Regions from separate parts of the Kluyvera sp. genome, predicted to be linked through region 1. Evidence: predicted binding sites of a transcription regulator. Region 1 holds the regulator's gene; each other region holds the start of a gene.

Region 1 (7,719 bases):
TCCATTTTTCGCGCGCTCTTCAGCAATCGCCTGAGCAATGGCCAAAATATGCTTTTCATTGAAGCTGTGACGACCTGCGCTACCGCGGTGACCGGAGGTCCCGAATTTCACCGCGTGTTCCGCATTGCTCACGTCCGGCTGCAGCACGTAGTACTGGGCCGTCAGTTGAGCGACGTTGATCAAATCACTCTGCTGTGCGGGTTGACCCGCACGGGTATGGTTTGCCATTGCCTGGTCCTTCTTATGCAAGGGTTAGATTGTCAGTATTAGATGGTACCGCAAACCTTCTCAATCAATTCCGCCGGGAATTGCATTGACTGCATGATGTGTTCGACCATGCTGCATTTACGGCCCGTATTGGTATTGGTAATGACCCAGTATGGCGTATCCGGAACCTGTTTTGGTTTCGTCTGATTGCCGTTTTTCAGCAGCGTTTGCTCGTCGGCAGCAAAGTAGACGCGGGTACGGCCATGAAGGGATTCGGTTGCCTCAGCAAACGCATTGTTGTCCAGAGAGTACAGCGTAGTCAGCACCAGCATGAAGCGGTTTACCGCTTTCTTCTGCTCTGCATACTCGTCGGAGAGCAGCAGTTCGCGCATGGCACGGACTTTATCTTTGGCGGATTTAACCGTTTTCACCTCAGCAACGGGGACAGCAGCGGGCGCCGGAGCGGCAACCGTTTCTGCTTTGACGACCGGCGCGGCAGCGACGGCTGCGGGCTGGGAAGCGGCGGAGAATTTCAGCATACGCCGTAAAATGTCGGACGCGCTCTCGCCAATGCGCAGAGTGTGGGCTGCAATATAGCGATAGAGCTCGTCATCAACTTCGATCGTTTTCATCTTAATCCGGTGCGATAATTTTTCTGAATACAGTTTATTGGGATTATAAAGTCAAAACCCAACAGCGGGTAGCGCCAAACCAGGGGCACGGCAAAATTCGGATGAGTTCCTCACTTGCCCCTGAGCGTTAGAATGTTCAACATGATACCCTAACCCGACAATGCGAAAAAAAGAACTTTGCTATGAAATTGAATTTCCGAGCGCAAACTGCACAAAACCTGCACAATAATTCCCCCATCGTCCTGGTCCACGGTCTGTTCGGCAGCCTGGATAACCTCGGCATTCTCGCCCGCGACCTGCTTGCCGATCACGATGTCATTCAGGTCGACATGCGTAACCACGGTCTGTCGCCGCGTTCCGACGATATGAGCTATCCGGCCATGGCGCAGGATTTGCTCGATACTCTCGACGCCAACCAGATTGAGAAAGCGACATTCATCGGCCATTCAATGGGCGGAAAAGCGGTGATGGCGCTGACCGCGCTGGCCCCGGAGCGCATCGACCGCCTGGTGGCAATCGACATTGCGCCGGTGGATTACCACGTGCGTCGTCATGATGAAATTTTTGCCGCCATTAACGCCGTCACCAGCGCGGGCGTCTCCACGCGCCAGCAGGCAGCCACGGTGATGCGCGAGTATCTGCATGAAGAAGGCGTGATTCAGTTTCTGCTGAAGTCGTTTGTTGACGGCGCCTGGCGCTTTAACGTGCCGGTGCTGTGGGAGCAATATCCCCATATCGTCGGCTGGGAAACCATTCCGGCCTGGGAACACCCTGCGCTGTTTATTCCCGGCGGCAACTCACCGTATGTCACCGAAGCCTATCGTGACGATCTGCTGGCGCAGTTCCCGCAGGCGAGAGCGCACGTGATTGCCGGGGCGGGTCACTGGGTTCACGCCGAAAAACCGGACGCCGTGCTGCGCGCCATTCGCCGTTACCTCGCTGAGTGATTAAAAATGCATCGACCGCGCGCCAGAATGGCCGTGGTCGTTGGCGTGCGGGTTCCACTGTTGTATGATTGCGCGCTGTCTGCACCGGGCACCGTCCGGTAGCTTGTTTCCCCGAAGTCACTCAGAACCATGGCAAAAGAACAAACGGACCGTACGACATTAGATTTGTTCGCAAATGAGCGTCGGCCGGGAAGACCCAAAACCAATCCGCTTTCGCGTGACGAACAGCTCCGCATTAATAAGCGCAATCAGCTCAAACGCGACAAAGTTCGTGGGCTTAAGCGCGTCGAGTTAAAGCTGAACAGCGACGCCGTTGATGCGCTCAACGAACTGGCGGCAGCCCGTGACATGAGCCGCAGCGAACTCATCGAAGAGATGCTGATGAGCCAACTGGCGCTGCTGCACGGGCAAGGGAAAGTCTGAAATATCCCCCCAGAACGCACTTTCATGTAGCAGAGTGTGCAGTACGGCACGATAGCTGTTTCCGCCCGCTTCTCTGTTCTGCTATGATTGCCCTTATCTGTGGGCAATAAGCCACCACCATATCATTAAGTTTCAAGAGGTTATTTTACTCATGGCAATCGTTGGCATCTTCTTCGGTAGCGACACCGGGAACACCGAAAATATCGCAAAAATGATTCAAAAACAGCTTGGTAAAGATGTCGCTGACGTTCACGACATTGCCAAGAGCAGCAAAGAAGACCTGGCAGGCTACGATATCCTGCTGCTGGGTATCCCAACCTGGTACTACGGTGAAGCACAGTGCGACTGGGACGATTTCTTCCCGTCTCTGGAAGAAGTTGACTTCAACGGTAAGCTGGTCGCCCTCTTCGGCTGTGGCGATCAGGAAGACTACGCGGAGTACTTCTGCGATGCGCTGGGTACGATTCGCGACATCATCGAGCCAAACGGCGCGACCATCGTTGGTCACTGGCCAACCGCAGGCTACCACTTCGAAGCGTCGAAAGGCCTGGCCGATGACGACCACTTCGTGGGTCTGGCGATTGACGAAGACCGCCAGCCGGAGCTGACCGCTGAACGCGTTGAAAAATGGGTTAAGCAGGTTGCTGAAGAGCTGCACCTCGACGAAATCAAAAACGCCTGATGATATTGAGGCGCGATAACAAATCGCGCCTCATTAATAGGTAAAAGCAATCAAAATAATAGCTACATTTTTTTAACTTTTCAGCGCATACCTGTACAATATCTTCTGATTTAGCGTAGGTTCATCGCTCTGTTTGTCGGTGACGCCTCGTTTTTGAAAGCTTAGTTTACCCAAGCCTTGCTGTTTTCATTTATCCAGGGTCATTCTATAATGAGACGCATTAAAACGGGTGAATTCTCTGTGATACTTTCGCTGATGGAAGTTAATCGTTTAGCAACAGGACAGATTCCGCATGACTGACAATAATACCGCATTAAAGAAGGCTGGCCTGAAAGTCACACTTCCACGGTTAAAGATTCTGGAAGTTCTTCAGGAACCGGATAACCACCATGTCAGTGCGGAAGACTTATACAAACGCCTGATCGACATGGGTGAAGAAATTGGCCTGGCCACGGTTTATCGTGTCCTGAACCAGTTTGATGACGCGGGCATCGTGACCCGTCATAATTTTGAAGGCGGCAAATCCGTTTTCGAACTGACCCAGCAGCATCACCACGATCACCTGATTTGCCTCGACTGTGGCAAAGTGATCGAGTTCAGCGACGAATCTATCGAAGCTCGCCAGCGTGAAATTGCCGCCAAACACGGAATTCGTCTGACCAACCACAGCCTTTATCTTTATGGCCACTGCGCTGAAGGCGACTGCCGTGAAGATGAACATGCTCACGATGGTGTAGAGAAGTAACTCCCGCCCTCGTTAAAAAAACCAGCGCCATGCGTTGGTTTTTTTTGCCCTTCGTTCGCATTCAGCCATAAAAAAACCGCTGCAAGCAGCGGTTTTTTCAGTTATTAGCATTCGCCTTATCTTATGGCTTCACGGTGTTATTGCTGCGAATTTCCTGCCACATCTTTTCGCATTTGGCTTTTACGGCCTGGTCGTTACCGGTACGGGTTGCCTGAATACACTGCTGATAATCCAGCACGCGTACGGATTCCTGATTAGCAAACTGTTCATGCTGTTTCTCTTTTTTCAGCACGTTCAGCACGCTCTGGCAGGCCTGGATTTTGTCCGGATTGCCTTCAGCGGTGTTAATGCACGCGCTGTAGGCATCCTTCAGCTTACTGTCTTCTTTCGGCGTGGATGGCTGAGCGCAAGCGGTAAGGCCAGCGGCCATCAGGGCAACAATAATCAGTTTTTTCATACGATGAGCCTCTTAGCGGCGGCAGAGGCTTCCCCCTGCCGCATCATGCATCAGAAAATAGTGAACGGTGCGATAACCATGAATTTCACGTCACGCTCATCCTGGAAGATGTTGCCGTAACCACCGCCCCAGCTTGGGATGTCGGAGTGGTTGTCGTACTGAGTGAAGTGCAGTTTGAAGAGGGTACCCTTCGCGCGGCCTTCCTGTACGGTATACATGGCATCCAGGCTGTATGCAGATTCTCTGATCGTATTGTTTTTGTTGTAGTAGGCATCCGGGTTCATCTGCCAGGTCGCTGGTTTCGCATCCCATGCATAGACGTAGGATGCACCCACTGCCCAGCCAGGAAGATTCCAGTTCTTCAGGTCATACATACCACCGAAGAAGACCGCTTTTTCGCCGTTGGCGTTGAAGTCAGAGCGGTTATCCCACCAGATATCCAGACGACCGTTAGATGACGCGTAGGTCGGGGTCATACGCTGCAGGAAGTAGCCCTGCTGACCGTCAGCCTTAACCCAGGTCCCTTCCAGACGGAAGTCGAACACCTCGTTCAGCTTATAGCCAAATGTTAACGCCTGCAGCCACGCGGTGCCGTCGTAAATGTCGTTCACGCCGTGATCGCTCACTTTGTCACGGGTACCATAGAACTGGTAGCTGGTGGTCAGCGGGCCGCCAGGGATATCAAATTTGTAGCTTGCTTTGGCGAAGTACTGGTCGACATAACCTTCCGCCTGACCGAATGCCGCTTCCAGCACCAGGTCATTTTTAAAATCGTATTTCGCACCGATAGAGTGCAGGTAATCAACTTTGGTCTTCTTATCATTCTGATAGAAGTTATCCATCTCCAGATGCCATGGCGCCTTGTACTCATTGGTCCACATGTAGGAGAAGCTCAGCGCGCCATTGTCGCCGTAGTCAAAGTTTGCCCCGGCTTCAGCGCCCTGGTAAGTACCCGGCATAAAGCTCCAGTGCGGTGCCAGCAGGGTTTGACCGGTTGGTTGAATGTAACCCGCACGCGCCCAGGTTGGGCCAAGTTTAAATTTAGCTGCCGCTTTATACAGGCTGATACCGCTCTTATCGCCGCTGTAATCTTCGCTATAGCCTTTATTTTTTGACGAGAATGCAATTTCGTTCGGGTGACCGCTTTCGCTACTTTCCGCCATTTCAATCGCGGTAAAAGCAGCAATATCAATACCGAACATGTCAGCCGCATAACCCGACTGGAAGTCGAGGTTGGCGTTCCAGGTGGAGTGAGAAAGGTTGGTTTTATATTTGTCGTGGTCGGTCACATCTTTACGGTCACGCTCACGCTGCCAGTAGTAGATGCCGCCGGTTAATGTTGAATCATCAATGAACCCTTCTGCCTTCGCTTCCGGAGTCATCACAAAGCCTGACATTGCTGTCACACCGGCGATAGCCAGCGCCAGCGTACTACGTTTGCCACTAAACGTACGCATAGTTATATCCTCTTTGACTTTTAAAAATGCCGCTGCAAAGCAGAAGCAAAAAAATAAAACGCTAAAAAATGAACTTCTGGAAAAAGGTGTTTCAGTACACTGATAGACTATTTTTCGCGACGCGAATTATCAATCCTTTTCCGCAACAAGAGTGCAGGATTATGACAAAGCGCACATATTTGGTTTCAATGTGTAACGTAATGCATTGTTAACATTTGCACAGGCCAGCCCTTGCGGGGCTTGGATGAAATGTTAATGAGACCGTTTACATTGAAGATCAGGGGTGGGTAGATGTAAAAAAGTGCGAACGTACCAGATCCAGGAAAATATTATTAATTCGCATCGCGAAACTATAAAAAGAACCGGTTTGCACATTACCGGAACAGAAAGGAACGATATGTTGCCATCGGCGCCAGGGGCATATGACCAGGCAAAAAAAAACGCCGCAAAAGCGGCGTTTTTCATCTTGGATCGGCGAGTATTAGCCAACCCAGGTATCACGTAAACCAACGGTACGGTTAAAGACCAGCTTGTCTGCCGTGCTGTAGCGGCTGTCGAGGCAGAAGTAACCCTCACGCTCGAACTGGTACGCTTTACCGGCCTCAGCGGCCTGCAGAGACGGCTCAGCATAGCCCTGCTTGATAACCAGTGACTCAGGGTTCATCACCGCCAGGAAGTCTTCTGCGGCGCCTGGGTTCGGTACGCTGAACAGACGATCGTACAGGCGAATCTCTACCGGCAGCGCGTGCGCGGCGCTAACCCAGTGAATTACGCCCTTCACTTTGCGGCCATCAGCCGGATCTTTGCTCAGGGTATCAGCATCGTAGGTACAGAAGATGGTGGTGATATTGCCTTCGGCATCTTTCTCCACGCGCTCTGCTTTCACCACATAGGCGTTACGCAGACGCACTTCTTTCCCCATCACCAGACGTTTGTACTGCTTGTTCGCTTCTTCACGGAAGTCTGCGCGATCGATCCAGATTTCAGCGCTAAACGGCACTTCACGGCTGCCCATTTCCGGTTTATTCGGATGGTTAGGCATGGAAACCATTTCGCTCTCGCCCTGGGGATAGTTTTCGATCACCAGTTTTACCGGATCGATAACCGCCATCGCGCGTGGTGCGTTTTCATTCAGATCTTCACGAATGCAGGATTCCAGCGACGCCATCTCAATGGTGTTGTCCTGCTTGGTCACGCCGATGCGCTTGCAGAACTCGCGAATGGAGGCGGCGGTGTAGCCACGGCGACGCAGACCGGAGATGGTCGGCATACGCGGGTCGTCCCAGCCTTCGACATGTTTTTCCATCACCAGCTGATTCAGCTTGCGCTTGGACATCACGGTGTATTCCAGATTCAGGCGCGAGAATTCGTACTGGCGCGGGTGAACCGGAATGGTGATGTTGTCCAGCACCCAGTCGTACAGACGACGGTTGTCCTGGAACTCCAGCGTACACAGCGAGTGGGTAATGCCTTCCAGCGCATCGCTGATGCAGTGAGTGAAGTCGTACATCGGATAGATGCACCACTTGGTGCCGGTCTGGTGGTGATCGGCAAATTTAATACGGTACAGCACCGGGTCACGCATAACGATAAACGGCGAAGCCATATCGATTTTGGCGCGCAGGCACGCGGTACCTTCCGCGAAGCCGCCGGTACGCATTTTTTCGAACAGCGCCAGGTTCTCTTCTACGCTGCGATCGCGGAATGGGCTATTTTTGCCCGGCGCAGTCAGCGAGCCGCGATATTCACGGATCTGTTCCGGCGTCAGTTCGTCAACGTAGGCCAGGCCTTTGTTGATAAGTTCTACAGCGTAGGCGTGCAGCTGATCGAAGTAATCCGAGGAGTAGCGAACGTTGCCTGACCAGTGAAAACCTAACCACTCGACATCGTTTTTGATCGACTCTACGTATTCGATATCTTCTTTCACCGGGTTGGTGTCATCGAAACGCAGGTTGCACTGGCCCTGGTAGTCTTTCGCGATACCAAAGTTCAGGCAGATAGATTTCGCGTGGCCGATGTGCAGATAGCCATTCGGCTCTGGCGGAAAACGTGTATGCACCGTGTTGTGCTTACCGGTTGCCAGATCTTCATCGATGATCTGACGAATAAAGTTAGTCGGGCGGGCTTCAGCCTCACTCATCGTGGATTCCTCAAAGCGTAAACAACGTA
Region 2 (7,719 bases), on a different contig from region 1:
CCGGTCATATTTATCGCTGAGAGAAGAGGGTGATGACTCGTTGCGCATCAACGGCGTGCCAGCGTAGTGACGCAGTGAGGGAAAGGGCGGGAAGCTCAACGGCGAGTGTTTCCGCGTTAAGACTGATGGTAACGGCATCATGAAAACCCTGAAGTTCGGGGCACTGTGAGGAGAACGCTTTGTACAGACTCTCCTTGGCCGAGAACGCCAGCGTCAACGCCAGCGGGAAGGGCAGCGTGCTGTGGCGAAGGACGGCAAGTTCCTCTTCGCTGGCAATATGGCTCGCCAGCTCATCGGCAAGCTGAAGCGAAAAGACCGCTTCAATATCAATACCAACCGGGCTACGAGCGACGATGGCGATGGCCGTGTTACCGCAGTGGCTGATGCTGCCGTACAGACCCTCAGGCCAAATCGGCTGACGGTGCTTGCCGATTCCCGGCACCGATTTTTCACCGAATGCACGCAGCGCGTGCACGGCGGCAATCCGTCCGGCGAGGTGCTCGGTCTGGCGTTTTTTTCCCGAGCGAGCAAGCTTCGCGTGATGGGGCAGCCACAGTAAATCACCAGGGGTGAAGCTGTCGGGGTCAAAATCGATACGCTGTAAGGTATGAAGGGTACTGTGATGTGTCTTCATGCGGCTCCTGAAAAACCCTCTCCCGCGTGGGAGAGGGGAGTGCAAACAATCAGAAGTGGGTGTTAATTCCCATGTACCAGGTGCGGCCGGATTCGTTGTAGGTCTCCGCGCCGGCGCCGTACATATAACCCGTCGCGCCGCCGGTGGTCTGGGCGTTACCCGCACGCCAGTGACGTTTGTCGAAGATGTTGTCCACGCCGCCGGTCAGGCTGACGTATTTATTCACATCCCAGGTCGCGCTCAGGCCAACGATGCTGTATGGGCTGACTTCGTTGGTTTCGCTGCCGGTGACCGGCTGACCTTTGTAGTTATACTTCTTCGGCTGCTGCTTGCCGTACCAGGTAAAGGTCGACTGAACGGACACGTCCTGCTGAATCTGCCAGCTCAGCGTCGAGTTCAGCGTGTATTCCGGGATAATAGACAGACGATCGCCGGTGGTTTTATTTTTGCTTTGCAGCATATAGGTGATGTTGTTGGTCCAGTTCACCGTCTCGCTAACCGGCACGTTTAACGTACCTTCCAGACCTTCCACTACGGCTTTCGGGACGTTTTCCCATTTGTAGACATCGGTGCCTGTGCCGTTGGTGTAAACCGGAGAATAGCCGGCTTCAATCTTGTTGCGATAGTCGTTGCGGAACCAGGTGGCACCAGCCAGCCAACCATCACGTTTGAATTCGAGACCAATTTCTTTGTTGATGCTGGTCTCGGCTTTCAGGTCGTCATTACCCTGCAGATAGCAGCCTGCCTTGCTGGCGTAGCAGCCCTGGCCTTTGCTGTACAGAATGTAGTTCGGGTTTGTCTGATACAGGCTCGGCGCTTTATAGGCACGGGCAATACCCATTTTCAGGGTAAAGTCGTCCAACAGTCCCTGCGACAGGTTCAACGACGGGCTCCAGTTGTCGCCCACGATGCTGTGATGATCGAAGCGCAGCGCCGGGGTCAGCATGGTCGTGTCGGTCAGTTCCATGTTGTTTTCGGCAAACAACGAGAAGATTTTGGCCTCTGAATACGGGCTGCGATCGGTGCTGCTGTAACCCGGAATATCGCCACCCATAAAGGTTTGGGTGTTAGAAGCGTTATCCTTCATACGCTGTTGGTTCCACTCGGTCCCGAGGGTCAGGTTCTGGTTGACCAGGTAATCGAACGGCAGGTTGATTTCGCTGTGCAGCATCACATCCGACAAATCAATGTCAGAGAACTGGTTGCTGCTGAAGATCCCTTCGGTACCCCCGGCCAGACCTTCGCCTTTACGGGAGTTTCGGGTGTGTTCGTACTGCGCCCAGTTGCTGGTCGTAATGCCGTTATCCCAGCCGCCGTTCCAGGTGACGGAGTAGGTATTGCGGTAGAGACGGTTAGTCTCTTTACCGTAGTTCTCTTTTACCAGATCGTTAGTGTTGGTGTTCTGGGTATCGCCCGCGTAGAGGTTCCCCTGACGGCTGTAGCCTGCTTCAAATTCCAGCGACTGCATGGGCGCAAAGTCCCAGCGCACCAGACCGTTAATATTTTTATTTTCAACGCCTTCGCGACCCGCAGGCAGGGTATCCTGATAGATACCGGTACGCTCGGACTGGTGGCCCTGGTTGATATCCCAGGCGTCGGCCTGCGTTTTGTCGAGATTGCCGTACAGACGGAAGCTGAAGGCATCGCCCAGCGGGCCGGTCAGACTGAAGTCGGTACGCTTGGTTGAACCTTCGTCTTTATGCTCCGGCGCATTCATGTAGGCGTTCCAGGAGCCGTGCCATTCATTTTCGGTCTTTTTGGTGATGATATTCACCACGCCGCCCGCCGCGCCGTTGCCATAGCGTGCCGCCGCAGGGCCGCGAATAACATCAATGCGCTCAATCATTTCCGGTGGTACCCAACTGGTATCACCACGGGTATCACGCTCGCCGCGCCAGCCCAGACGGATGGAGTTACGGCTGGTCACCGGCTTACCGTCGACCAGAATCAGGGTGTTTTCCGGGCCCATCCCGCGAATGTCGATCTGACGGTTGTTACCGCGCTGGCCGCTGGTGGAGTTGCCGGTCAGGTTCACGCCAGGCATGGTGCGGATGATCTCAGAAACATCGCGCGCCGGCGGGCGTTTGCGGATTTCATCGGCGGTGATGGTGGAAACGCCCGGCGCCTGCAGGTTCTGCTCGGCGGCGGTTACCACCATGGTTTCGCCGTTGACGTCGGTTTTGCTGCTGTCTGTTTCTGCGGCGAAGGCCGGAGCGGCCATGCCATAGATACCCAAATTGACCAGGAAGGTCAGGGATTTGATTTTATTATTCATTTTGTATCCTGCTTTTCGTCGCCGGGGGCTCGTACAGCTCCGTCCCAAAGGGCAAGCCCCGGCATGGTTATATGCGTAAAGCATGTGAAAGTTGCGCGCCAATACGCTATTGCAAATGCAAATAGTTATCAATAATATTATCAATAAATTTTAGGCTGTAACAATAAATTCCACAATAAACATGGGGTTAACGTGGTGGGGAAGTTAGCGACAGGAAGTGAAGCCTGGTGGGCGACGATAAAAGGGCCACAGTATCAATGTGTTGACGGTGAATGTCAGGTGACGTTCTGGTGGCGCGATCCGGCGGGAAGCGAGGCCACTTCGCCGATTCGGCGGGTGTGGATTTACATTACCGGCGTCACCGATCACCACCACAACTCGGTGCCGCAAACCCTGCGACGCATTGACCACACCGATGCGTGGTGCTGGACTACCTCGCTGCCGTCGACCTGGCGCGGCAGCTACTGCTTCGCGCCGTCAGCGCGCGAAGATGATTTTTCCCCGGATATTTTCACGACACCCGAACCGGACCGCATGCTGCTGCGTGAAGGCTGGCGCAAGGTGCTGCCGCAGGCGATCGCCGACCCGCTTAATCCGCAGAGCTGGAAGGGCGGGCGCGGCCACGCGGTGTCGGCGCTGGAGATGCCGCAGGCGCCGGAGCAGCCTGGCTGGTCAGCGCCCGCCGCGCGCTGGAACCCGCCGCAGTGCATCACCTGGCACAGCGAACGGCTGGGTAACCGGCGCCGGGCATGGATTTTTTCCACCGGCGATGCGGGTAACGAAGAGCGTCCGCTGGCGGTGCTGCTCGACGGCCAGTTCTGGGCTGAAAGTATGCCGGTATGGCCCGCGCTGACCGCGTTAACCGACGAAGGCAAACTGCCTCCGGCGGTGTACCTGTTGATTGATGTCATCGACAACGCCCATCGCAGCATCGAGCTGCCGTGTAACCCTGACTTCTGGCTGGCGGTACAGCAAGAGCTGCTACCGCAGGTGCAGGCGATTGCGCCCTTCAGCGAACGTGCCGATCGCACCGTGGTGGCTGGCCAGAGTTTTGGCGGCCTGTCGGCGCTGTACGCCGCCTTACACTGGCCGGCGCGATTTGGCTGCGTGCTAAGCCAGTCCGGTTCTTACTGGTGGCCGCACCGCGGAGGACACCAGAGCGGCCTGATTCTGCAACAGCTTCAGCGCGGCGAAGTTCAGCCTCAGGGGTTACGCATCGTGCTCGAAGCCGGTGTTCGTGAGCCGCTCATTTTTCGCGCCAATCAGGCGCTTTTTGCCCAATTACAGCACACGCAGCTGCCGATTTTCTGGCGTCAGGTTGACGGCGGACATGATGCGCTTTGCTGGCGCGGCGGGCTGACCGCCGGGCTGATGACCCTATGGGGCCGCGAGCGCGATTAACGACAGGAGTTTGGTATGCAAGTCAGTAACCCCTTCGATGTGGCGCAAGGGCTGTTTTACCTTCTGCAAAACCCGCAGCGACAGTTTAGCCTTTGGCCTCAGCAGTGCACGCTACCCGCGGGCTGGACGGTGGTCTGCCAACCGCAGCCGCTTGAGGCGTGCAACGCCTGGTTAAGCGCGCACTGGACCACGCTAACCCCCGACCATTTTGCCACCACCGGAGGCCGCCCATGAGCCCGCGTTTACCGCTGATTGCCGCCCAGCCGGGTATCTGGATGGCGGAGGCGCTCTCGACGCTGCCAAACGCCTGGGGCGTGGCGCATTACGTTGAATTACAAGGTGAAATAGACGGCGAGCTGCTGGCGCGGGCAATTGCCGCTGGCATGATGCAGGCCGATACGCTGCGTTTGCGCTTTGGCGAAGATAACGGTGAAGTGTGGCAGTGGGTTGACGACAGCCTGGTTATCGCCGAACCGCCGATCGACGATTTACGTACGTTTGACGACCCGCCGCAGGAAGCGCTGACGCGGATGCAGGCCGACCTGGCGCAAAACAGCCGCGTCGACAGCGGCAATCCGCTGTTTTGCCACCGCCTTTACCGGGTGGGCGACAAGCGCTGGTTCTGGTATCAGCGTTATCACCACCTGCTGGTCGACGGTTTCAGCTTCCCGGCCATTACCCGCCAGATAAGCCTCATTTACCAGGCCTGGCAGCGCGGTGACGCGATGCCCGAACCGGCGTTCACGCCGTTTGCGGAAGTGGTGGAGGAATATCAGCGCTATCGCGAGAGCGACGCGTACTTACGTGATAAAACCTTCTGGGCCGAGCAGCGAAAAGCGCTGCCGTCTCCCGCTTCACTCTCACCCGCGCCGCTGCCGGGGCGGGCGCAAAGCAGTGCCATCTGGCGATTAAAGCTGACCGCCGATCGCCGAGCGTTTAGCCGCCTGAGCGCGGCTGAGCCGAACTGCCAGCCAGCCGATCTGGCGCTGGCGCTAACGGCGCTGTGGCTGGGACGTCTGTGCGGGCGCAGTGAATACGCCGCAGGATTTATTTTTATGCGCCGCCTGGGTTCCGCGGCGTTAACTGCCACGGGCCCGGTGCTGAACGTGCTGCCGCTGGCGGTCACCCTCAATGGGCAGGAGACGCTGGCCGAGCTGGCGATACGTCTCTCAGCACAGCTGAAAAAAATGCGTCGCCATCAGCGCTACGACGCCGAGCAGATTGTCCGTGATGCGGGTAAAGCCGCCGGTGATGAAGCGCTGTTCGGCCCGGTATTTAACGTCAAAATGTTCGATTATCGTCTGGCTTTCGACGACGTGACGGCCATCACCCATACGCTGGCGACCGGTCCGGTGAACGATCTTGAGCTGGCGTTGTTCCCGGATGAAGAGGGCGGCCTGACGCTGGAAGTGCTGGCGAATCAGCAACGTTATGATAAAGCGACTTTGCAGCAACATATCGCGCGTTTAACCGCATTATTGCAGCAGTTTGCTGATAATCCAGCCTTAAGCTGTGCCGACGCCGAGCTGCTTTCCGGTAATGAATATCATCGTCTGGCGCAGATTAACGCTACGGGTAAAACGCTACCGCGTGAAACGCTGAGTTCGCTGGTTGCCGCTCAGGCGGCAAAAACGCCGGATGCCGTGGCGCTGGTTGACGCCCATTACCGCTTTACCTACCGCGAAATGCGCCAACAGGTAGTGGCACTGGCAAACGTGTTGCGTCAGCGCGGCGTGAAGCCCGGCGACAGTGTGGCCGTGGCGTTGCCGCGTTCCGTCTTCCTGACGCTGGCGCTGCACGCCATCGTCGAGGCCGGTGCCGCCTGGCTGCCGCTGGACACCGGTTATCCCGACGACCGCCTGCAGATGATGCTGGAAGACGCGCGGCCATCGCTGCTGATCACCGCCGACGATCAGTTACACCGTTTCCCAAATATCTCCAGCCTGTGCCTGAACGCGCCGCTGGCGACGAGCGATGACCAGCCGTTAGCGCTGGCGACGCCGGAACAGACCGCTTATATCATCTTTACCTCCGGCTCGACCGGTCGCCCGAAAGGGGTCATGGTGGGTCATGAGGCGATTGTTAACCGCCTGCTGTGGATGCAGAACCACTATCCGCTGACCGCCGCCGACGTGGTGGCGCAGAAAACGCCGTGCAGTTTTGATGTCTCGGTGTGGGAGTTCTGGTGGCCGTTTATCGCCGGAGCGAGCCTGGTGATGGCCGAGCCGGAGGCGCATCGTGACCCGCTGGCGATGCAGCGCTTCTTTGCGCAATATGGCGTCACCACGACCCACTTCGTGCCGTCGATGCTGGCGGCGTTTGTCGCCTCACTGACGCAGGAAACCGCGGCCAGCTGCTGTTCGCTGCAACGGGTCTTTTGCAGCGGTGAAGCGCTGCCGACCGCGCTGTGCCGGGAATGGGAAGTGCTCACTCACGTGCCGCTGCACAACCTTTATGGGCCGACGGAAGCCGCCGTTGATGTGAGCTGGTACCCGGCCTATGGCGAAGCGCTGGCGGCGGTAACGGGCAACAGCGTGCCGATTGGTTTCCCGGTGTGGAATACCGGGCTGCGCATCCTCGATGCGATGATGCGCCCGGTGCCGTTTGGCGTCGCAGGCGATCTCTATCTCACCGGCATTCAACTGGCGCAGGGCTATCTGGGGCGTCCGGACCTGACCGCCAGCCGCTTTATCGCCGACCCGTTTGCTCCCGGCGAGCGTATGTATCGCACCGGCGATGTGGCGCGTTGGCTGGATAGCGGTGCGGTGGAGTATTTAGGCCGCAGCGACGATCAGCTGAAAATTCGCGGCCAGCGCATTGAGCTGGGTGAAATCGATCGGGTGATGCAGACGCTGGAAGACGTGGAGCACGCGGTCACTCACGCCTGCGTTATTAACCAGGCCGCTGCCACCGGCGGCGATGCGCGTCAACTGGTGGGCTATGTGGTCTCGACTTCGGGTCTGCCGCTGGATACCGATGCGCTGCTGGCGCAATTGCGCGATCGTCTGCCGCCGCATATGGTGCCGGTGGTGTTGCTGCAGCTTAGCGCGCTGCCGCTCAGCGCCAACGGTAAGTTGGATCGCAAGGCGCTGCCGTTGCCGTCGCTGACGCAGAAAACCGCCGGGCGTGCGCCGCAGTCGGCGACAGAGACGCAGGTGGCCGAGGCGTTCAGCCAGCTGTTAGGCTGCGAAATTCTGGATATCGACGCCGATTTCTTCGTCCTCGGCGGACACTCGCTGCTGGCGATGCGCCTGGCGGCAATACTCAGCCAGCGTAGCGGGCGTCAGGTGACGCCGGGGCAGGTGATGGTCTCCTCGACGGTGGCTAAACTGAGTGCGTTGCTGGAGAGCGACGATGAGGAGCAGGTAATGCGTCTGGGCTATGAGCCGCTGCTGCCGCTGCGCACTGG
Region 3 (7,719 bases), on a different contig from region 1:
GTTGATGGAGGCATCGAAGAAATCGAGACCGATATGCACGCGATCAAACAGGTTGTGACGGATGATTTCGCTGGCAATGGCCTGGGTTTCGTCATCCAGCAGCACAACGTGGTCGCTATCCCAACGCACCGGGCGGCTGACGTGCAGCAGCAGGCGGGGTACATACAACATGGCGGCGGAGATTTTGTCGGAGATCACTTCAGTCGGGTGGAAGTGACCGGCATCCAGACACAGCGCGGTCTGGCGGCTGGTGGCATAGCCCATATAGAACTCGTTGGAGCCCACGGTGTAGCTTTCTGCGCCGATACCGAACAGTTTGCTTTCCACGGCGTCAATGTGGTGCGCCGGGTCCAGTTTCTCGCTGATCACTTCATCCAGCGCGGCGGCCAGACGCTGGCGCGGTGCCAGACGGTCAACGGTGACGTCTTTCATGCCGTCCGGGATCCAGATGTTCATCACCGACGGTGTGCCCAACTGTTCGCCGAAATAAGCGGAAACGCGGCGGCTGGCCTTGCAGTGGTCAATCCAGAACTGGCGGATTTTCGGATCGGCGTGGGACAGGGTAAAGCCATCTGCGCTCAGCGGGTGTGAGAAGCAGGATGGGTTGAAGTCGAGACCCAGCTTGTGTTTTTTCGCCCACTCAACCCAGTTTTTGAAGTGCTCGGGTTTGATTTCATCACGCGCGACCGGCGTATCCGACTCGAGATAGATCGCGTGCAGGTTCAGACGTTTTGGCCCCGGAATCAGGCTTAACGCCTGCTCCAGATCGGCACGCAGTTCGCTGGCGTTACGCGCTTTGCCCGGATAGTTGCCGGTTGCCTGGATCCCACCCGTTAAGTTGCCCTCTGGGTTTTCAAAACCCGCGACGTCATCGCCCTGCCAGCAGTGCATGGATACCGGCAGGCGATCCAGCTGGCGCAACGCCTCTTCGACGTCGATACCGACGGCGGCATAGCGCTGTTTCGCGAGTTCCCAGGCTTGGTCAAGTTGAGTGGTCATGCGCAAAGCTCCTTTGTCTGTCGTTGTTGCTGAAACTGCGCAACGTAGCGGGCAATTTCATGGTCAGGATGAGGGGTGAAGGTGGTGAGACCGTAGTTATGGGTCACGACCTTGCGGAAATCATCGACGTTGGAAAGTTCGTCCAGCGCCATTAATTGGATGCCGATATTACCCAGCGTTGAGGCTTCGATTGGCCCCGCCACCACGGTGATGCCGCAGGCATCGGCGCACAGTTGGTTCAGCAGATGGTTCTGGCAGCCGCCGCCCACGATATGCAGTTGGCTAAATGGCTTGCCGCGTAGCTGCGCCAGCTCGTTAAGCACGTCGGCGTACAGCAGCGCGAGGCTGTCGAAAATGCAGCGCGCCAGCTCGGCGGCGTTGGCAGGCACCGGTTGTGCCGTTTCGCGGCAGGCAGCCTGAATTTCGGCGCTCATGTTGTGTGGGTTAATAAAGCGGTCGTCGTTGGGGTTGATCAGCCAGCGGCAGGCGGGCAGCTTCGCGGTATCCGCGATGAGCGTCGGCAGGTCACTCACGTTCTGCTCTTTCAGCACACGCTGTAGCAGCCACAAACCCATAATGTTTTTCAGCACCCGATAGCGGCCTTCGGCACCGCCCTCGTTAGTGATATTCGCGCGCTGCGCTTGCTCGCTGGTGTAAGGCGTTTTGCTCTCAAAGCCTATTAGCGACCAGGTGCCGGAAGAGAGGTAGGCGGCATCATGGCTTGCCAGCGGCGATGCAATCACCGCGCTGGCGGTGTCATGGCTGGCGACGGCAATGACCGGAATATTGTTACCCTGTGGGCAAACCCAATGACTAATCACGTTACCTGGATGCGTCGGCGTGCCAAACCAGGAGGCCGGCGCGCCGGTCCAGTTGAGCAGGTCTTCGTCCCAGCTATCGCTGTTGATATTCACCAACTGCGTGGTTGTGGCGTTGGTGTACTCCCAGTTCATCTTGCCGGTCAGACGGTAACTGAAATAGTCCGGGATCAGCAGCGCGTGAGTCGCCTGAGCGACCAGTTCCGGCTGTTGTTCAACCAGCGCGCGCAGTTGATATAGCGTATTGAACGGCAGGAACTGAATGCCGCTGCGGCGGTAAATATTGCTTTTACCTAACTGTTCCATCGCCATGGCCATCACGCCGTCGGTGCGGCTGTCGCGATAGGCGACCGGCAGGCCGACACGCTGGCCATTTTTATCCAGCAGCACGTAGTCAACGCCCCAGGTGTCGATACCGATGCTGTCGATACGGATGCCTTCATCGCACACCTTGTTAAGGCCGGTGCGAATTTCTGCTTCCAGGCTGTCGATGTTCCAGGTATCAAAACCATCCTGCTGATGCAGGCTGTTCGTGAAACGGTGGATTTCGCGCAGTGAAAGCAAACGCGACCGGGCATCGTAGCGCGCCAGCATTACGCGTCCGCTTGAAGCGCCTAAATCGACGGCCACACAATGGCGAAAAGTCATGGCAAAAGTCCTTCTGAGAGTCATTACCGCTCAGTCTAAAAAAAGGACACCGCCACTACCTTCTCGTTACTGACAGACGCTATTGGGCGCTGGCAAGAAAGCAAAGATGAACGTGAGAGAGTTCACAAATTCCTGCGATCATGCCGCTTTCAGGGGGTGTGATACTGACCGCATTTCCCGAACTTTCCGGCTGTTTCTTGAAAAAACGACCGGGTTTGCGCGCTTTGCTGTCAAAACGTCAAGGTGAGAACCCTCAGCGGATATTACTATCCTGATAACATTTCTCATCTGGTGGGCGTTGTTATGACCGTATTACACAGCGTGGATTTCTTCTCTTCCGGTAAGTTGCCTGTTGCGATCGAACCTCGACTTCCTCAGGCGGCTTTTCCTGAGCACCATCATGATTTTAATGAGATTGTTATTGTTGAGCACGGCACGGGTATTCATGTGTTCAATGGCCAGCCGCATACCATTTGTGGTGGCACCGTTTGCTTCGTGCGCGACGTCGATCGCCATCTGTATGAACATACCGACAATCTCTGTCTGACAAACGTGTTATATCGTGCCCCAGATGCTTTCCAGTTCTTGTCAGGTCTGAACAAACTGCTGCCGCAGGAACTTGATGGCCACTATCCTTCCCACTGGCGTGTTAACCAGAGTACGTTACAGCAGGTGCGAGCGATTGTGGGTCAGATGGAAGAAGCCAATGACAGTACCGATATGATGTCGCTGGCCAACCGAGAAATTCTGTTTATGCAACTGCTGGTCTTGTTACGTAAAGGCAGTCAGGTGCAAGGCGCTATCGATAACGATGCCCGACTAAACCAGTTGATGGCGTGGCTGGAAGATCACTTTGCTGAGGACGTATGTTGGGAAGGGTTGGCCGAGCAGTTCTCGCTATCGCTACGCACGCTGCACCGCCAGTTGAAGCACTGTACCGGCCTGACGCCGCAGCGTTATCTGAACCGTCTGCGGCTGATTAAAGCGCGGCACCTGCTGCGCCACAGCGATGAAAGCGTGACCGATATTGCTTACCACTGCGGGTTTGGTGACAGTAACCACTTCTCCACGCTGTTCCGTCGTGAATTTAACTGGTCGCCGCGCGATATCCGCCAGGGCCGGGATACGCTGCTTCAGTAACGCGAAGGCAATCACCGTTTTTTACCGCAAAACGGCTAATAATAGTGAGTTGTTAGTCGTTGAGGTATCAGCGTGTCAGGCCAGTTAATCCTTCGAAAAGACGAGTTTTTCGCCAGTTCCGCACAGGCCGTCGCGGTGGCGGATCGTTATCCGCAAAACGTTTTTGCTGAGCATACCCACGAATTTTGCGAACTGGTGTTGGTCTGGCGCGGCAACGGCCTGCATATTCTCAATGACCGTCCCTACCGTATTACCCGCGGCGATCTGTTCTATATTCGTGCCGAAGATAAACACTCCTACGCTTCGGTTAACGATTTGGTTTTGCAAAATATTATCTATTGCCCCGAACGCCTGAAACTTAATCTCGACTGGGTCAGCCATATTCCTGGATTGCGCGGTTCGCCCTGGGTGCCGCACTGGCGCATTGGCAGTACCGGAATGACACAGGCGCGGCAGATTATGACCCAGCTGGAGCACGAGAGCCGCAAAGAAGACGCGCTGGCAAACCAGATGTCTGAACTGCTGTTTGCCCAACTGGTGGTGTGCCTGAAGCGCTATCGTTACGCGACGGATAATCTGGCGGCAACGCAAAGCGAAGCGTTGCTGGATAAACTGCTCACCGCGCTGGCGGGCAGTCTGAACCGGCCTTTCGTATTGGATTCCTTCTGTGCGCAACAGGGATGTAGCGAGCGAGCGCTACGCCAGCAGTTCCGCAGCCAGACCGGCATGACCGTAAACCATTACCTGCGCCAGCTGCGCATTTGCCACGCGCAGTACCTGTTGCAACACACTGAGCTGCTGATTGGTGAAGTGGCGATGCGCTGTGGGTTTGAGGACAGCAACTACTTTTCCGTGGTGTTCAACCGCGAGATTGGCATGACGCCGGGGCAGTGGCGGCAGCGAAGTCGTATCCCCGTCAATTAACCTGAATGCCGCGTGTTATCAGGGGCATAACAAATTGTTATAACCTTATAAAAACTACGGCATTGATAATCATTTTCAATATCATTTAATTAACTATAATGAACCAACTGATTACGCGGCGTTTACAGGTTTGCCGCCCGACAATAATGGAGATGATTATGAGCTATACCCTGCCGTCACTGCCTTATGCGTACGATGCCCTGGAACCGCACTTCGACAAACAGACGATGGAAATCCATCACAGCAAACACCACCAGGCTTACGTGAATAACGCTAACGCAGCGCTGGAAAGCCTGCCGGAGTTCGCTTCTCTGTCTGCTGAAGAACTGATCGCGAAACTGGATCAGCTGCCGGCGGATAAGAAAACCGTTCTGCGTAACAACGCCGGCGGCCACGCTAACCACAGCTTCTTCTGGAAAGGCCTGAAAAAAGGCACCACCCTGCAGGGTGATCTGAAAGCGGCTATCGAGCGTGACTTCGGTTCCGTTGACAACTTCAAAGCTGAATTTGAAAAAGCAGCAGCAACCCGTTTCGGCTCCGGCTGGGCGTGGCTGGTGCTTAAAGGCGACAAACTGGCTGTGGTCTCTACCGCTAACCAGGATTCCCCGCTGATGGGTGAAGCCATTTCCGGCGCTTCCGGCTTCCCGATCGTGGGCCTGGACGTTTGGGAACACGCTTACTACCTGAAATTCCAGAACCGCCGCCCGGACTACATCAAAGAGTTCTGGAACGTGGTGAACTGGGACGAAGCAGCAGCGCGTTTCGCCGCTAAAAAATAATTTGCATTGCACGTCTGTAGAAGCGAGTCTGATGACTCGCTTTTTTTGTATCCGCGTAAGGAGCAGCAGATGCATTATCCGGTTGACGTGTTTATTGGCAAAATTCGTGATTATGACGGCAGCCGCCCGAGCGCTATCGCCAAGGTGCAAATCGACGGCGAGCTGGAACTGACCGAGCTGGGACTGCTTGGCGATGAGCAGGCCGAAAAGAAAATCCACGGCGGCCCCGACCGCGCGCTGTGCCACTATCCCCGCGAACACTATGCCGAGCTGATTCGTGAATTCCCCGAACAGGCCGAATTGTTCTGCGCCCCCGCTTTTGGTGAAAATCTTTCGACGGAAGGCATGACCGAACACAACGTGTTTATCGGCGATATTTATCGCTGGGGTGAAACGTTGATTCAGGTCACCCAGCCGCGTTCTCCGTGTTTTAAACTCAATTTCCACTTTGCTATCAGCGATATGGCGTCGCTGATGCAAAACAGCGGCAAGGTGGGCTGGCTGTATCGGGTGATTGCGCCGGGTAAGGTTTCCACTGACGCTCCGCTGGAGCTGGTGTCGCGCCTGAGCGATGTTTCGGTGTATGACGCTGCCGCCATTGCCTGGCATCTGCCTTTTGATGACGACCAGTATCATCGCCTGCTGAGCGCAGCCGGGCTGTCCATCAGCTGGAGCAGAACCATGCAGAAGCGTCGTCTGAGCGGCAAGATTGAAGATAACAGCCGAAGATTGTGGGGCAAGTAGGCCTGATAAGCGCAGCGCCATCAGGCGGTCAAACGCCCATGGCCAAAAAAAATCGGCCTGCATTCGCAGGCCGATGGTTTCTAGGTTCGCTTGTACAGCGGTAACCACAGCGTCAGGCGCAAGCCGCCGAGCGGGCTGTCATCAGCCTTCACCCAGCCGCGGTGCTGCTGCATGGCGCTTTCAACAATCGCCAGCCCCAGTCCCGTACCGCCAGACTCACGGTCGCGCGCTTCATCGGTACGGTAGAACGGGCGGAAAATCTGCTCGCGATCTTCCGGGCTTACGCCTGGGCCGTCGTCATCCACGTGAACGGTGACGCCGTCTTTATCCACCGAGAAGCTCACGGCGATTTTCGTGTGCGAGTAGCGCAGCGCGTTACGGACGATGTTCTCCAGCGCGCTTTCCAGCGCGTTCGGGTTGCCGTACAGCGGCCACGGCCCCGGCGGATAGTCAACGTTGAACGTTTTACCCATCTGCTCGGCTTCGAACGCGGCGTTATCCAGCACCTCGCCCCACAGCTGATTCGCCTTCAGCGTCTCGCTCACCAGCGCGCTCTTCTGCTGATTTCGCGACATCACTAACATGTCGTTGATCATGCTATCCAGACGTTGCGCTTCTGTCTCAATACGCTCCAGCTCTTTGCTTTCACCGCTGCGGCGACGTAGCAACGCCGTGCCCAGTTGCAGACGCGTTAACGGCGTGCGCAGCTCGTGGGAGATATCGGAAAGCAGACGCTGCTGGGAGGTCATCATCCGTTCCAGCGCCATCACCATCTGGTTAAAGCTGGCCCCTGCCGCCAGAAACTCCTGCGGCCCGGATTCCAGTTCGGGATGCTGGCGCAGGTTGCCCTGAGCGACTTCATCCGCGGCGTTTTTCAGCTTACGTGCCGGTTTTGCCAGGCTCCACGCCAGCCACAACAGCAGCGGCGCGCTGACCAGCATGGTGACGATCAACAGCAACAGCGGCCGGTCGAACAGCAGGTTGATAAAGTCAGACTGCGAACTGCTGGCCGGACGGATTAAGTACAACTGATAGTTATCTTCACCGTCACGAATCGAAAATGGCCCGACTAACTCCACGCGCCCGTATTTCTTCTTCTGCGGATGGTCGGCGTTGTCCGACTGTCCGATAAAGTTACGGATAATCTGCATTTCGTTGCGTTCTGCGCCAATCACGCGGCCTTCGCTGGTGACCAGCAGCAGACGCTGGCCCGGCGGAGCCCATTTATCAATCGCGCGGAACAGCCGACGCCACCACATCAAATCGTTGGGGGGATCGTTGGCCAGCTCTTCTTCAACGTGCTGTTCGATCATGATGCCCTGACGCTGCTCGCTATCCAGCAGTTCAGTCATCTGACGCGAGTCGAGCTTGGGTAACATCAAAACCAGCATCAACACCAGCGCCAGGGTTAACCAGAAGATGGCGAAGATGCGGGCGGTTAAACTTCCTATCATGAAGCGGAGACCATCAGGTAGCCGCGACCACGCAGGGTTTTAAACCACGGATGACCGTCTTTACGTTCCGGCAGCTTCCGACGCAGGTTGGAAATGTGCATGTCGATTGCGCGATCGAACGGCGTTAAGCGTTTGCCCAGCACTTCCTGACTTAAATGTTCGCGCGACACCACCTGACCCAAATGCTGTGCCAGCAGATAGAGCAGGGTGAAT
Region 4 (7,719 bases), on a different contig from region 1:
CTCCTCCAGTTGTTTCACGAGCCGGAAATCACCGGATTTTACGATACGCCCCTGGTACAGCACGTGGACGACATCAGGTTTGATGTAGTCCAGAATGCGCTGGTAATGGGTGACGATAATAAAGGCGCGCTTGCCGTCGCGCAGCGCGTTAACCCCTTCGGCGACGATTTTCAGCGCGTCGATATCCAACCCGGAATCCGTTTCATCCAGAATACACAGCTCTGGCTCCAGCACTGCCATTTGCAGGATGTCATTGCGCTTTTTCTCACCGCCGGAGAAACCCACGTTGACCGAGCGGGTCAGTAAATCCGCTGGCATCTTCAGTAAGTTGATCTTCTCTTCCATCAGATCCTGAAAGTCAAAGCGATCCAACGGCTCTTGGCCACGATGAGCACGTACTGCGTTGAGTGCGGTTTGCAGGAAGAACTGGTTGCTCACGCCGGGGATCTCAACCGGATACTGGAAGGCCATAAAAATGCCTTCGCCAGCGCGTTCTTCTGGCGAGAGCGTCAGCAGATCGTGCCCCTTAAAGGTCACAGATCCCCCTGTCACGCTGTAGTCTTCTCGGCCCGCCAGCGTCGCGGAGAGCGTACTTTTCCCGGAGCCATTCGGCCCCATAATGGCGTGCACCTCGCCTGGGCGCACGTTCAGGCTCACGCCACGCAGGATCTCTTTTTCATCAACGGAGACCTGTAATTCATTGATATTCAACATATCGCTTCCCTTAATCCTTAACCGACGCTGTGTTCAAGGCTGATAGCCAGCAGTTTTTGCGCTTCCACGGCGAACTCCAGCGGCAGTTCCGAGAAAACATCCTTACAAAATCCATTGACGATCATTGAGATGGCATCATCTTCGCTAATCCCGCGCTGCAAACAGTAAAACAGCTGATCTTCGCCAATACGTGACGTGGTGGCCTCGTGCTCCAGCTGCGCGCTGTTATTACGGCACTCCACGTAGGGGAAAGTATGCGCGCCACAGTCAGGGCCAATCAGCATCGAATCGCACTGGGTGTAGTTACGGGCGTTGGTCGCCGTCGGCATGATTTTGACCAGACCGCGATAGCTGTTCTGGCTGTGCCCGGCGGAGATCCCCTTCGAAATAATGGTCGATTTGGTATTTTTGCCAATGTGAATCATCTTGGTGCCGGTATCGGCCTGCTGATGGCCGCTGGTCAGCGCCACCGAGAAGAACTCGCCGACCGAATTATCGCCGCGCAGAATGCAGCTGGGGTATTTCCAGGTGATCGCCGAGCCCGTTTCCGACTGTGTCCACGACATCTTGCTGTTTTCGCCTTCGCACAGCGCGCGCTTGGTCACGAAGTTCAGGATCCCGCCGCTATTGTTATCGCCGGGGAACCAGTTCTGCACGGTGGAATATTTCACTTCCGCGTCTTTATGAATGATCACCTCCACCACCGCCGCGTGCAGCTGATAGCTGTCACGTACCGGGGCCGAGCAGCCTTCAATGTAGCTGACATAGCTGCCTTCATCGGCAATCAGAATGGTGCGTTCAAACTGGCCGGTTTTCTCCGCGTTGATGCGGAAATAGGTCGACAGTTCCATCGGGCAGCGCACACCTTTGGGGATATAAATAAAGGTACCGTCCGACGCCACCGCGGCGTTCAGCGCGGCGAAGAAGTTGTCATTTTCCGGCACCACCGTGCCGAGATAACGTTTGACCAGCTCGGGATGTTCGTGAATCGCTTCACCGAACGAGCAAAAGATAATGCCCTGCTCCGAGAGCTTTTCCCGGTAGGTCGTCGCGACCGAGACAGAATCAAAAATCGCGTCAACCGCGACCTCTTTCCCCTCACGCACCGGCACGCCCAGTTGGTTAAACGCGGCCTCCACCTCATCGGTTAAAAAGCTGCTGGTCCCGGTCTGCTGCTGCGCGCCGGGTTCAGAGGCGCAGCTATCGTCGCAGTTCCCGCAGGACGGCGCAGAGTAATAGCTGTAATCCTGGTAATTCAGCGAATCGTATTTCGCTTTTAGCCAGTGCGGTTCTTCCATCAAAAGCCAGGCGCGGTAAGCCTTCAGGCGAAATTCCAGCATCCATTCCGGTTCGTTGCGCCTGGCAGAAATCGCCCGCACCACCTCTTCGTTGATGCCTTTCGCCAACTCATCGGTTTGCAGCTGGGTGAAGAACCCTTCTTTATAGTTCAGCGGGCCACCGGCCCAGGTCTGGACATCGTCAGTTGCGTCAGTATTACGCGTCATCATGTACCGCCTATACTCCGAAGCTTTCGCCGCAGCCACATTCGTTCTGCGCCTTCGGATTATGATATTTGAACAGCTGATTCAAACCTTCGCGCACGTAATCCACTTCCGTGCCATCAATAAACGGCATTGCGCGTAAAGGCACCCACAGCTTCGCGCCGTCGGATTCAAACAACAGATCGTCTTTATCCGGCTCGCTTACCGCGTCCAGCACGTAGCCAAAGCCCGCGCAGCCGGTCTGCTTCACCCCTAAACGCACGCCCTGAATCGTTGGCTGCTGTTTGACCAGCTCACGAATATGCGCCGCGGCCGACGGCGTCAGCGTAATGCCACGCCAGGTCACATCGTTGGGATCGAAGGTTCCTGAATGTAAATCCATAGGTCTACCTCATCAGTGGAGCCACAAAGGGTTAACGTTATGTTAGTGATAATGATTATCACTTCAACCCGCGCCGCGTGGGGATATTCCACGCGGCCCCCTTTCCTCAGGCCTTTTTATAAGCATAGACCCTGTCGTCACGCGTGAGTGGGATAGCGAATTTTTTATAATGAATTGAAAAATAATGTATTTATGATGGATGCCGGGCAAAAAATGAAGGAGTGCTAAAGATGCATAGCCAATACCTATTTATTTAATCGGTTTTGGCGTGTTCTGTGAATCAAGGGGTTAGAGGATTATCAATGAGTTATAAAAACCACTGTCTAGACAAATGGGGACATATACAGACTTTTTTATGCCCCCCCCACAACATCCTTTGCCCCCATTACGCCCCAGCATTAACTATCAGTCCAGGCCCATTTAAACGTGCCGGTCCATATCCCACTATAGATACGGTTTTCAGAGGCGTAGGTATCAGGAACGCAGATAACTCGCCCGCGTGGTTCACAGGAGAGCTGCGGGATAGATATCTTTCCCGTTTAAACCACCAGCAAACTCACCTTCACCCCGTGCCACCAGCAACTTTGCCTTTGCGACAGACGGGAGATCATCCGGCTACTCGGTAGGCGTTCTTGAGCTGGAACTGCCCCTTCTTTCCGCGAATTGATTTAGCCACATTCCGCCCATAAAAAAACCGCCCTAAGGCGGTTATTCGTCGAGTATAGGTAGTTTAATAAAATTCAACGCTTGTATGTACTGTCATTACTGTAGGTTTAGGTTGTGGATCCCCTGCCTTCTGTATAGTCAGGTCACATAACTCAGGAACGAGTTTTGCGTTGTATTTGCAGGTTGTTGTGGCGGTATATCCTTGTGCATAGCTGCTTTCATTTATGATTTTGTAATCAAGTGGTTTTTTATTTTTATCTGAATACGTAATTTCATTCTTTGACAAGATGTTACCAGAAGCATAAAACTCAGAGCGTATCAAATTAGAGTCTTTATCATAAAAATGCTCTGCTATCTTCTGACCTAAATAATAGGTGTCTTTAATCATCCCATCATCTGTAAGGGTGTATGTATTTTCATCACCATTATCATTCTGAGATAGTAAATTACAATCCTTCGTTAGTCCAATAGAGTACGGGGTTTCACCTCTCTTACCTACAAGATTTACCCCATCATTCTTAAGTTCTGTTTTATAGCCATTTGAAATATTGTTCAGACTAAGACTTTCCACGCAACCTTTTTCATTTAGTTTTAATGAAATTTCATAACTTACCTTACCATCATTTTCCACTATGGTATTGAGTGATTTCACTGGCCCATTAACAGGATTAAAATCAAATATGGTTGATAGATTGTATACTATAGGAATATAACGAGTTTCAGCATGGACCATCCCTGAAACCAAAATGGCACTGAGTAACAAAGCATATGATTTATTCATTTAACCTATCACCTTAACATTAGACTTATTATATTTATTTCATTACAACACGGTTATTGCTGATCATCAACGTAAATCCTCGCAGAGATAATTGCACCACCAATACGTCGCTTACCATAAAGAAGCGGAACGGGGTTCCCCTGTGCTGCTGTATTCGTCACGCCACCGAATGCATAAGAAGCACGGTTATCTGCGGATTACCAAGGCGCGAGATCACCTACCATCATCGAGAACAGGGGCAAACCCATCGTTCATTCCAGTCAGATGGGGCATGAGAATGCCAGGATGGTTTATGAGGTCTACGGGAAGTGGATTGGTTAGTGGGATCAGGTGGGTTGCTGAACAATAAATTCCAAATCGCAACGCCCCACAGCGCCAAAAAAACAAATACAAATGTTAGATTCTTAATCATCTCATCACTTACTTTGTTCGGGTACATATGACAGCTGTTGAGCCGAGCACTTTATCATCCCACGGCCCCTTAGAACCCGTTTGATCTAGCTCCGTTGCCAAAAGTGAATAATAACCACCGCCCATAAATCTCAAATCTATAGTGGTTGTCAGCGAGGGATTCCCATGGTGCCCCTGCGCCTGGAGACGATCGGCGCTAAGCGCTGAAATTTCCGCATCAAAATCACCATTAATCACAACATGTTTGTTATCAACAACATGAACTGTCAATCCCGTTTGACATTCAAAATTCATAGGATGTTGTACATCAAAAGGAGCGTAATCGGCCATGACCATCATCGGAGATATCATAACAAGCCCAGCTAAAATGATTTTCATTTTTATAGAACCATCAGAAAGGAGACATAGGTTAGCATGGCTCTTTTTGTTAATAATTGCTCTATATCATCTGTTAAACGCCATTCTCTACTTGCAAAACTCAGCAGATTCGCCGGCGCTCGCGCCTTAGCAACGGTGTTGGCACTTTCAAAAGAACACCCGGCGTAGCAAATACAGGAACAGAACGTAGACCCTTGTCGTAATGGCCATACTTCGAATTGACCACAGACTCCGCTTCACATTGAAGCACTGTAACCTTGCTCCAGTCGAGGTTGCTTATGTTGACCATCTCTATCTCCTCGCGTTGATGCGAAAGCGGTATGCACGAAATTCAGCTTTCGGGCCGATGTAACAACAACACATCGAGGATTTCCCGAAGCCTGAAAATGAATGAAAAAAGCTGCCTCAGGCAGCTTCAGGGGATAAAAATAAGAAACGTTAAATAAGAAGGTTTAACCTTTATCGCTTAAAATACAGTTCCCCTTTTCGATCGGCGTTCTGACATCAGAACCTACTGTATCGTTAGTAATGCTGTAAGTTAATTTTTTAGCTTTCTTATTGAAAGTCATTGTCACCGCAGGCCCCGCTATCATCTTTGCAGCGTTCATATTGCCAAACACATAGATGTCTTCAAGCTGCCCCTCATCGTTTGGAACAGAGCCGTTGAAATAGAGCTCAATACCGTAATGGTCACCCAGTCGATCTTTCCAACTGGCATAGCGGTGCCATCCATCTTCTTTTTCTACATCCTGCCAGGTGACTATGGTGCTTTTTTTAGAATGCTCAGGGGCACATTTAAAAACGAATATCGTCGGTTGATTAGCGGCTTGTGCTGTGTTCATCAATAATAATGCAGCAAACCCAAATATAATTTTTTTCATGACATGACCTAAAGCAAAAAGGATATTGTACACATCCAGGCGGCAATGATCATTTACAGATATAAAAAAGTCCCACCGTAGCGGATTTTCCATTCACTCGTGGGTAAATCTGGGGCAGATTACAGGGGTTTTATCATTGAGATTCCGGCAGATAAAGCTCTGCTTCTATACCTCCCCCCCTACTGCGCCAGACATAAACAGCGTTCACAACACATCACAGAATAAAATCCATCTTGTGCTCCCGCCCTTCATATGATTTTATATGCAACAATAAGGCATAATAAATCAATAATGGGAGCGCCTGTATGTCCGTAGAATCGATCGCCCAAGCCCAGTTTGACGCATATAACGCTCATGACATTGAAGGGTTTATTTCTTGCTTTTCAGAGGAGTTTAAAGGTTACCGGATGCCTGCAGAATCGCCTTCAACAACAGGCAAAGCGTCTTTACGTGAGTTTTACCTGAATAATCGTTTTAACAATCCCGAACTAAGAGCAGAGCTTATTTCCCGAACAGTATTAGGTAATAAAGTGTTCGATCATGAGTTGATATACGGTTTGTCATCTACACCCCTGGAGAGTGTGGCGGTTTTTGAAGTTAAAAACGAACTGATTACAACGGCATGGTTCTATTTTCCGTAACGAGAAAGTGCCCAGCTATTCTCAGTAATCATCAGATCGAAACGCATGCGACTAACCAATTGTTCCATCTTTTGATTTTGGAACCTTCTGGTCATGCTCATTTAACAACAGGAGAACACCATGCTCGAACTCCGCCCTAATTGCGAATGCTGCGATCAGGATCTGCCGCCGGAATCGCCAGAGGCGTACATTTGTTCGTTCGAATGCACCTTTTGCATTGATTGCGTTACTCAGCGGCTTGACGGTCATTGCCCCAACTGTGGTGGCGAGCTGGTACGACGCCCAATACGTCCAGCGGCAGCCCTCTTACGACATCCCGCATCCAGCCTACGCCGCTATAAACAATAGACAGGCATACGTTCTTTTTCGTTAATTCATGGCTGCGCGCCCAGTACATACACCGCGTCAACCATGTATTCTCATTTATGGCTTATCAGTTTTTTTAAAAAGCCTGTACCAATGAGAATCAGCCTCCCGACGATAATGACGGTCTGCGCTCACCAGCTCAAAATATTGGCCAAATACTTTCTCGATGACCTGCGGGGAGAGCGGCATTCCTCGTGGCGAAATATCCATCGCCCATATCAGATGCATGCCACCTGGTTTTAGTAAGCGGTTCACTTCACGGGCGTATTTCATCTGCCCGGGCTCATCAAGGCAATGAAAACAACCAATATCATAAGAAACATCGAATGGACCTGATATATCTTTCAGATTGGTCACATCTCCGGTGTGGAAACGGGGAGATTCATACCCTTCCCTGACACGGTTACGAGCCTTTTCGATGGCTACCGCCGAAAAGTCAACGGCCGTTATTTTTATTCCTTCTTTCGAAAAATAGTCTGCAAACAACCCCAGACCACATCCTAATTCCAGCGCATTCAGCGGAGAATTTTGCCTGATAAAGTTTTTTAGTTCTGTCGGTACATTTGAATCTGTCCACATCTTGTGCCCAACATCGGAACGATATGCTTCATCAAAGTCAGTATTTTTTTCTGGTGCACTCATCTGCTATCCCTATTTTTGGTCAGTGGTATTCATGATTATCTTGTATATAGCATGCTATGTATATTATATAGCATGCTATGAAAGCGAAAAGCAACCTTCAATGGGCACCAGAAACCCAGATAACGTTCTGGATAAACCAGGCTTCACGCCTGCTTACACGCACGTTTGAACATCATCTCAGGCCGTATAACTTTGGTATGGCTTATCTCCCTGTCGCTATCGCGTTGGAAGAAAACGGAGAGATGCAGCAGAAACAACTCGCTGAATATGCAGGGGTAGAACAACCTACAATGGCGGCATTGCTGGTACGAATGGAGCGCGATGGATTGATTACCCGTAGACCTAATCCTGTCGA

What was found. The regulator Fur, encoded in region 1, represses iron uptake genes when iron is present. The targets are predictions, from matches to a motif close to ATAATAATGAGAACNACTATCAA.
Region 2: the regulator Fur is predicted to act here: its motif matches at 3,025-3,047, upstream of fes (enterochelin esterase).
Region 3: the regulator Fur is predicted to act here: its motif matches at 4,592-4,614, upstream of sodA (superoxide dismutase [Mn]).
Region 4: the regulator Fur is predicted to act here: its motif matches at 2,638-2,660, upstream of sufA (Fe-S cluster assembly scaffold SufA).

What each region holds. Positions count from the first base shown of each region.
Region 1 is NZ_CBDKZX010000027.1:14,301-22,019, reverse strand. Features, by position in the region: gene pgm (phosphoglucomutase (alpha-D-glucose-1,6-bisphosphate-dependent)) at 1-228, opposite strand, end outside; gene seqA (replication initiation negative regulator SeqA) at 267-839, opposite strand; gene ybfF (esterase) at 1,022-1,786, shown strand; gene ybfE (LexA regulated protein) at 1,916-2,209, shown strand; gene fldA (flavodoxin FldA) at 2,361-2,891, shown strand; gene fur (ferric iron uptake transcriptional regulator) at 3,184-3,636, shown strand; gene chiQ (ChiQ/YbfN family lipoprotein) at 3,758-4,093, opposite strand; gene chiP (chitoporin ChiP) at 4,144-5,550, opposite strand; gene glnS (glutamine--tRNA ligase) at 6,032-7,690, opposite strand.
Region 2 is NZ_CBDKZX010000010.1:39,820-47,538, forward strand. Features, by position in the region: gene entD (enterobactin synthase subunit EntD) at 11-634, opposite strand; gene fepA (siderophore enterobactin receptor FepA) at 684-2,909, opposite strand; gene fes (enterochelin esterase) at 3,105-4,310, shown strand; gene ACW14G_RS06555 (MbtH family protein) at 4,326-4,544, shown strand; gene entF (enterobactin non-ribosomal peptide synthetase EntF) at 4,541-7,719, shown strand, end outside.
Region 3 is NZ_CBDKZX010000052.1:6,475-14,193, reverse strand. Features, by position in the region: gene rhaA (L-rhamnose isomerase) at 1-999, opposite strand, end outside; gene rhaB (rhamnulokinase) at 996-2,465, opposite strand; gene rhaS (HTH-type transcriptional activator RhaS) at 2,769-3,605, shown strand; gene rhaR (HTH-type transcriptional activator RhaR) at 3,678-4,529, shown strand; gene sodA (superoxide dismutase [Mn]) at 4,688-5,308, shown strand; gene yiiM (6-hydroxyaminopurine reductase) at 5,315-6,052, shown strand; gene cpxA (envelope stress sensor histidine kinase CpxA) at 6,133-7,506, opposite strand; gene cpxR (envelope stress response regulator transcription factor CpxR) at 7,503-7,719, opposite strand, start outside.
Region 4 is NZ_CBDKZX010000004.1:140,024-147,742, reverse strand. Features, by position in the region: gene sufC (Fe-S cluster assembly ATPase SufC) at 1-714, opposite strand, end outside; gene sufB (Fe-S cluster assembly protein SufB) at 732-2,219, opposite strand; gene sufA (Fe-S cluster assembly scaffold SufA) at 2,230-2,598, opposite strand; gene ACW14G_RS03190 (YnfC family lipoprotein) at 3,329-4,045, opposite strand; partial or broken gene ACW14G_RS03185 (tail assembly protein) at 4,099-4,242, opposite strand; gene ACW14G_RS03180 (hypothetical protein) at 4,466-4,834, opposite strand; gene ACW14G_RS03175 (hypothetical protein) at 5,287-5,808, opposite strand; gene ACW14G_RS03170 (nuclear transport factor 2 family protein) at 6,021-6,356, shown strand; gene ACW14G_RS03165 (DUF1272 domain-containing protein) at 6,477-6,704, shown strand; gene ACW14G_RS03160 (class I SAM-dependent methyltransferase) at 6,780-7,364, opposite strand; gene ACW14G_RS03155 (MarR family winged helix-turn-helix transcriptional regulator) at 7,442-7,719, shown strand, end outside.